2 regions of the Janthinobacterium sp. GW460-12-1-14-LB5 genome follow, and region 2 is predicted to be linked to the other one. Evidence: predicted binding sites of a transcription regulator. Region 2 holds the regulator's gene; the other holds the start of a gene.

Region 1 (3,408 bases), on a different contig from region 2:
TGGAGCCGAACGACGCCATCAGGCGGTCGGCGATGTCGCGCGCGCCCGGCGCGTTGTGGTCGTCCTTTTCCGGCAAGGCGCAGCCCAGCACTGACACGCCCGTGCGCATCACGTCCATCGGGTGGGCGGCGGCCGGCAGCGCTTCCAGCGCCAGCTTGACGGCCGACGGCAGGCCGCGCAGCGACTTCAATTTGGCCTTGTAGCCTTTCAGTTCCGCGCTTGTGGGCAGCTTGCCGTGCACCAGCAGATAGGCGATTTCCTCGAATTCGCAGCTGTCGGCCACGTCCAGGATGTCATAGCCGCGGTAGTGCAAATCGTTGCCGGTCTTGCCGACCGAGCACAGCGCCGTATTGCCGGCGGTGACGCCGGACAGGGCGACGGATTTTTTAGGCTTGAAAGTGGCGGCTTGCGGTGCGGTCATTGTGTTCTCCAGATTGAATAGTCTCGGGTGCGTCACTGCGGGACCTGCATGCGGTCCCTGCTTCTTTACTTATTTCTGCTTATTTCTTTTGCGCGGCGAACAGCGCGTCCAGTTTTTGTTCAAAATCATGATAGTTGATCGATTCATACAGTTCCATGCGCGTCTGCATGGTGTCGACGACGTTCTTTTGCGTGCCATCGCGGCGCAGCGCCTGGTAGACGTTTTCCGCCGCCTTGTTCATGGCGCGGAAGGCCGACAGCGGATACAGGGCCAGGCCCACGTGGGCGCTGCGCAGTTCGTCCAGGGTGAACAGCGGCGTGGAACCGAATTCCGTGATGTTGGCCAAAATCGGCACGTTGACGGCCTTGGCGAACGTGGCGTACATGTCCAGGTCCGTGATGGCTTCCGGGAAGATCATGTCGGCTCCCGCCTCGACGCAGGCGACGGCGCGTTCCAGTGCCGCTTCCAGGCCATCGACGGCCAGCGCATCGGTGCGCGCCATGATGACGAAATTCGGATCCGTGCGCGCATCGACGGCCGCCTTGATGCGGTCGACCATCTCTTCCTTGCTGACGATTTCCTTGCCCGGACGGTGGCCGCAGCGCTTGGCGCCCACCTGATCTTCGATGTGCAGGCCGGCAGCGCCGAACTTGATCATCGATTTCACCGTGCGCGCCACGTTGAAGGCGGACGAACCGAAGCCCGTGTCGGCGTCGACCAGCAGCGGCAAGTCGCACACGTCGGTGATGCGGCGGATATCGGTCAGCACGTCGTCCAGGCTGGAAATGCCCAGGTCGGGCAAGCCCAGCGAGCCGGCCGCGACGCCGCCGCCAGACAGGTAGATGGCTTTATAGCCGGCGCGCTTGGCCAGCAAGGCGTGGTTGGCGTTGATGGCGCCGACGACTTGCAACGGAGATTCTTCCTGGACGGCCTTGCGGAATGCGGCACCTGCTGAGTATTGAGTCATGTGTTCACCTTATGGGTTTCGGATGGTCCCGAATGTTTCATGGAGTGGCTATGAGCATTGGTATTGCAAATGCCGTGCCAGCACCATGCGTCCGAGCGGAAAATGTGCCACGGCACAGTGAAAACCAGGGAAATGGCCACGCAGCGGCGCTGCACGCGCTGTCACGCCAGGGAACAGCGATGTCACGATTCAGGTCAATGATGTTTCAAATATGTTTCAATCATTTCATTTGAAACATTGAAACATGAAACATATGAGACTGCCACCGGGGGCGCGCATAAAAAAACAGCCGGCGGGCGCCGGCTGCAGGTTTGCTGGAAATTCAGGGGCTAAGCCAGCCGCACCAGCGGATTGGCGATGATGTTGTCGATCTGGCGCACGGCTTCTTCGCAGGCGGCGGCAATGGCGCCCTCCTCGTCGTCGCGCACGAACTGCATGGTCGAACCTTCGAATACTTCCAGGCCTTCCGCGGTGGCGCGTTCGATGTCGCAACTGGCCGACCATTTTCCGTCGGTGGTGGGCACGGCCAGGGGAACGATTTCCCAGCCTTTATAGTGAATTTTAGAACTGTTATCCATGGGTGCCTCCTTGGTGACTGACTCAATAGTGGAAATCGTAGCATGAAGCGCTGCCGGCAGCGATGTGTTTCACGCGCCGGCAGGCAATCGGGCTAAACGATTTACGCTGGCTCAAGGACGCAGCAGATTATCGACTTCCGTCTTGGCCACTTCCAGGCCCGCCGTGCAAGCGGTCTCGGGCGCTGCGTAACCGCCCAGGGTGCGGCTGCGCGCGATCGCCTGCGCTTCCGGTTCACCCTCGCGCTGCAGGCGGTAGGTAAAATCCCATAAATCGTCGTTATCCTTTTGCGGGGTCACGGAAATCGTAAATCCCCGGTACTGTTCGCTGCGTGCAGGTATATCGTTCATGAATTCCTCCTTGGAAGAATGAGGTTACCATGCGGCAAGCGCCAGGGTGCGCACGACTGTGACAGGCACATGCGCGCCCGCTTATCTGTTTTTCGCATGTTAAATGTCAATTTGCAGCATTTTTTTAGCGAACTCTGGCGATATAATGCCATTCCCTGACCGCACTTTTTCGCCGTGATGACCCCACAAATCCAAGCCTTCTTCGACCCGGCCACCGCCACCGTCACCTATGTTGTCTACGAGGCCGATGGGCAGGACTGCGCCATCATCGATTCCGTGCTCGACTATGACCCGAAGGCGGGCCGCACGTCCACCGGCTCGGCCGACAAGGTCATTGCCTTCGTGCGCGAACACGGCTTGCAGTGCCGCTGGCTGCTGGAAACCCACGCGCATGCCGATCATCTTTCCGCCGCGCCCTACCTGCAGCAGCAACTGGGCGGCGACGTGGCCATCGGCGCCGCCATCCAGACGGTGCAGCAGGCCTTCGCCGCCGTCTATCACCAGGACGGCGCCAAAGCCGACGGCTCGCAGTTCGACCAGCTGTTCGCGCCCGACCAGGTGTTTCATATTGGTAAGTTGGAAGTGCGCGCCCTGCACGTGCCCGGCCACACGCCGGCCGACCTGGCGTACCAGATCGGCGACGCCGTCTTCGTCGGCGACACCCTGTTCATGCCGGACGTGGGCTCGGCCCGCTGCGACTTCCCCGGCGGTTCCGCTACCCTGCTGTACCGCTCCGTGCAGCGATTATTGTCGCTGCCGCCGCAAACGCGGCTGTTCATGTGCCACGACTACCCGCCCAACGGCCGCGCGCCGCGCTGGGAAGTGACGGTGGCCGAACAGCGCGCCAGCAACATCCACTTGCGCGACGGCATCACGGAAGAGCAATTCGTGGCCATGCGTACGGGCCGCGACGCCACCCTGGACATGCCGACCCTGATCCTGCCCGCCATCCAGGTCAACATCAACGCGGGCAAGCTGCCCGAGCCGGAAGACAACGGCGTGCGCTATCTCAAGATACCGCTGAACGCGATCTGATCCCTGCGGGTACCCGTCCCCGCCGCTCCTTCTTTCTTGACATCACGCAAGTTCCACCC
Region 2 (3,408 bases):
ACGGCGCCGGCAAGACGACTTCGTTCTACATGATCGTCGGCCTGGTGCCGTCGGACGGCGGCAGCATCGATATCAGCGGCGTGGACATTTCCAGCCTGCCGATCCACCGCCGCGCGCAGATGGGCCTGTCGTACCTGCCGCAGGAAGCGTCCGTGTTCCGCAAGCTGACGGTGGAAGACAATATCCGCGCCGTGCTGGAAATCCAGACCGTCGAAGGCCGTCCCCTGAAGAAGGCCGAGATCGAGGAGCGCCTGGATAAACTGCTGGCCGACTTGCAGATTGAAAAGCTGCGCGAGAACCAGGCCCTGTCCCTGTCCGGCGGCGAGCGCCGCCGCGTGGAAATCGCCCGCGCGCTGGCCACCGACCCGCGTTTCGTGCTGCTCGACGAGCCGTTTGCCGGCGTGGATCCGATCGCCGTGATCGAAATCCAGCGCATCGTGCGTTTCTTGAAGGAGCGCAATATCGGCGTGCTGATTACCGATCATAATGTGCGCGAGACGCTGGGTATTTGCGACCGTGCCTACATCATCAACCAGGGCTCGGTGCTGGCGTCGGGACGCCCCGACGACATCATCGCGAACGAGTCGGTACGCCGGGTCTATCTGGGCGAACACTTCCGCATGTGAGCCAATGAAACAATCATTGCAGCTGCGCACGTCGCAGCACCTGGCACTGACGCCGCAGTTGCAGCAATCGATACGCCTGCTGCAATTATCCACCCTGGAATTGCACCAGGAACTCGAGCAGCTGCTGACGGACAATCCCTTGCTCGAACGCCTCGACGATCCGCTCGACCGTTCGCTGCGCCTGCTGTCCGACGGCGCCCTGAGTTCCACGGCCGCGCCGGCCGAAGCGCCGCCCCAGCCGCCAGGCCAGGAGGCGCCCGCCGCACCGGCCGAAGCGGACGGGTTTGACGGCGAGGCGGGCGAGGGCCCGGCCGCCGCGGAGGGCGGCGACAGCGACTGGAGCGAGGCGAGCCGGGGCAAGGCGCCCGACGATGAAGATTCGCGTCCGCAACTGGAGGCCCATCACTGCACCCTGCGCGAGCACCTGATGGAGCAGATGCGCGTGACGGTGCTCGAGTTGCGCGACCGCGCGCTGGTCGAGCTGATCATCGACGCGCTCGACGACAATGGCTACCTGGAGGAATCGCTCGACGACATCCTGGCACGCCTGCCGGAAGAGCTGGAAATCGACGCCGACGAGATGCGCACGGCCTTGTCGCTGCTGCAAAGTTTCGATCCACCGGGCGTGGGCGCGCGCAATGCGTCCGAATGCCTGGCGCTGCAAATCAGGCGCTTGCCGCACGTCGCCATGGTGACGCGGCGCATGGCCCTCGTCATCGTGGAAAAGCACCTGGCCTGGTTTGCCCAGCGCGATTTCAACAAGCTGAAAAAAGCCCTCGATTGCGACGATGAAGACTTGCGCGAGGCGCAGACGGTGATTCGCCAGTGTAATCCGCACCCGGGCGCCGTGTTCGCCTCGGACGTGTCCGATTACGTGGTGCCCGACGTCGTCGTCAAGCGCGCGCGCAATGGCTGGCAAGTCACCCTGAACAACGACGTCATGCCGCGCCTGCGTGTCAACGCCATGTACGCCAACTTGCTCAAGCAGGGCAAGGGCGAGGGCGCCATGGGTGCGCAGTTGCAGGAGGCCAAGTGGCTGATCAAGAATATGCGTCAGCGCTTCGATACCATCCTGCGCGTGGCACAGGCGATAGTAGAAAGACAAAAGAACTTTTTCTCGCATGGGGCCGTTGCCATGCGCCCCCTTGTGCTCCGTGAAATAGCTGATACACTGGGTTTACACGAGAGTACTATCTCGCGGGTAACAACTCAAAAGTACATGCTGACCCCGCACGGCATGTTCGAGTTGAAATATTTCTTTGGTAGCCATGTCGCCACCGAAGCGGGGGGCGAAGCGTCATCGACGGCGATACGGGCATTGATCGTGCAACTGACAGGAGCAGAAGACCCTAAAAATCCTTTATCCGACAGTAAGATTGCGGACATGCTGGGGGAACAAGGCATGGTGATTGCGCGACGTACTGTTGCCAAATACCGGGAAGCATTGAAAATTCCGCCAGTGAGCCTGCGTAAGTGTTTGTAAGTTTTTTTCGGTTCCTCTGCGGGCCGGATACGATGGACCGCACGAACCCGATCATCTTTAGGAGTGTGTATGAATCTCACCATCAGCGGACATCATCTCGAAGTGACACCAGCCATCCGTGAATACGTACAAACGAAGCTGGAGCGCGTGAAACGTCATTTCGATCAAGTTATCGATATCGCCGTGATTCTGACCGTGGATAACCTCAAAGAGAAAGAAAAACGTCAAAAGGCCGAAGTCAACCTGCGTCTGAGTGGCAAGACCGTCTATGTGGAAAGCCTGGCGCACGACCTGTATGCCGCGATCGATACCCTGATCGACAAGCTCGATAGGCAAGTGATGAAGTACAAAACCAAAGTGCAAGGGCACGGTAAAGAGGCGATCAAGCATCTGCCAGACAACTCAGAGGAAGACGCCGTCGTCGCCGTCTAAGGCCACCGGCTTCCCCCAGTTGTGATCAACTAAGGGCGCACATTGCGCCCTTTTTTGCGTCCTGCGGGACGCAATATCCGTGGTGAAAGCGCTAGAATGCGCCATCCTCACTTCTTTCCTGCCTGCCATGAGCGACTTCGTCCAGACCTCCATCCGCAACCGCACGGGCCACATCGTGCTCGACCGCCCGAAAGCCTTGAACTCCCTGTCGCTGGAGATGGTGCGCACCCTGAGCGCTGCCTTGCTGGCCTGGCGCGACGATCCGCAGGTGGACGCCGTGGTGATCCGCTCCAGCAGCGAAAAGGCCCTGTGCGCCGGCGGCGATATCCGTTTCTTTTACGATGCGGGCCTGGCCACGCCGCAAGGCGGCAGCGCCCTGCTGGAAGATTTCTTTACGGAAGAATACGCGTTAAATCATGTCATTCACTTTTATCCGAAACCGTATATCGCCGTGATGGACGGCGTGGTGATGGGCGGCGGCATGGGCGTGGCGCAAGCCGGGCCCGGCAACCAGTTGCGCATCGTCACGGGCCGCACGCGCATGGCCATGCCGGAAGTCAATATTGGCCTGTTCCCCGACGTGGGCGGCAGTTACTTTCTTTCCCGCCTGGCGGGCCGGCTGGGCCTGTACCTGGGCTTGACGGGCCTGACCATCGGTGCGGCCGATGCCCTGTACACGGGCCTGGCCGATGTGTATCTGCCCGAGGCGCAGATGGGGGCGCTGCTGGCCCTGTTCGACTCGACGCCGGGCGAGGCCTTGCCGGTGGCCATCAAGGCGCTGGCGGCGCCGTTCCAGGCCGAGGCGGGCGCGGCTTCCCTGGCCACGGCGCGCGCGGCGCTGGACCGCCACTTCGGCGCGGGTTCGGT

The links. The regulator sigma-54, encoded in region 2, starts transcription at its own class of promoters, with help from an activator protein. The targets are predictions, from matches to a motif close to TGGCANGNAANCTGCTTT.
Region 1: prpB (methylisocitrate lyase) is a predicted target of sigma-54. The motif match lies at 1,451-1,468, and genes of this name have one in related genera.

What each region holds. Positions count from the first base shown of each region.
Region 1 covers NZ_JBWKYD010000010.1:116,773-120,180, reverse strand. Annotated here, with positions in the region: gene prpC (bifunctional 2-methylcitrate synthase/citrate synthase) at 1-421, opposite strand, end outside; gene prpB (methylisocitrate lyase) at 501-1,388, opposite strand; gene AC07X6_RS12470 (hypothetical protein) at 1,718-1,966, opposite strand; gene AC07X6_RS12465 (hypothetical protein) at 2,078-2,314, opposite strand; gene AC07X6_RS12460 (MBL fold metallo-hydrolase) at 2,492-3,349, shown strand.
Region 2 covers NZ_JBWKYD010000004.1:121,721-125,128, reverse strand. Annotated here, with positions in the region: gene lptB (LPS export ABC transporter ATP-binding protein) at 1-626, shown strand, start outside; gene AC07X6_RS05190 (RNA polymerase factor sigma-54) at 631-2,109, shown strand; gene hpf (ribosome hibernation-promoting factor, HPF/YfiA family) at 2,179-2,541, shown strand; gene AC07X6_RS05180 (3-hydroxyisobutyryl-CoA hydrolase) at 2,669-3,408, shown strand, end outside.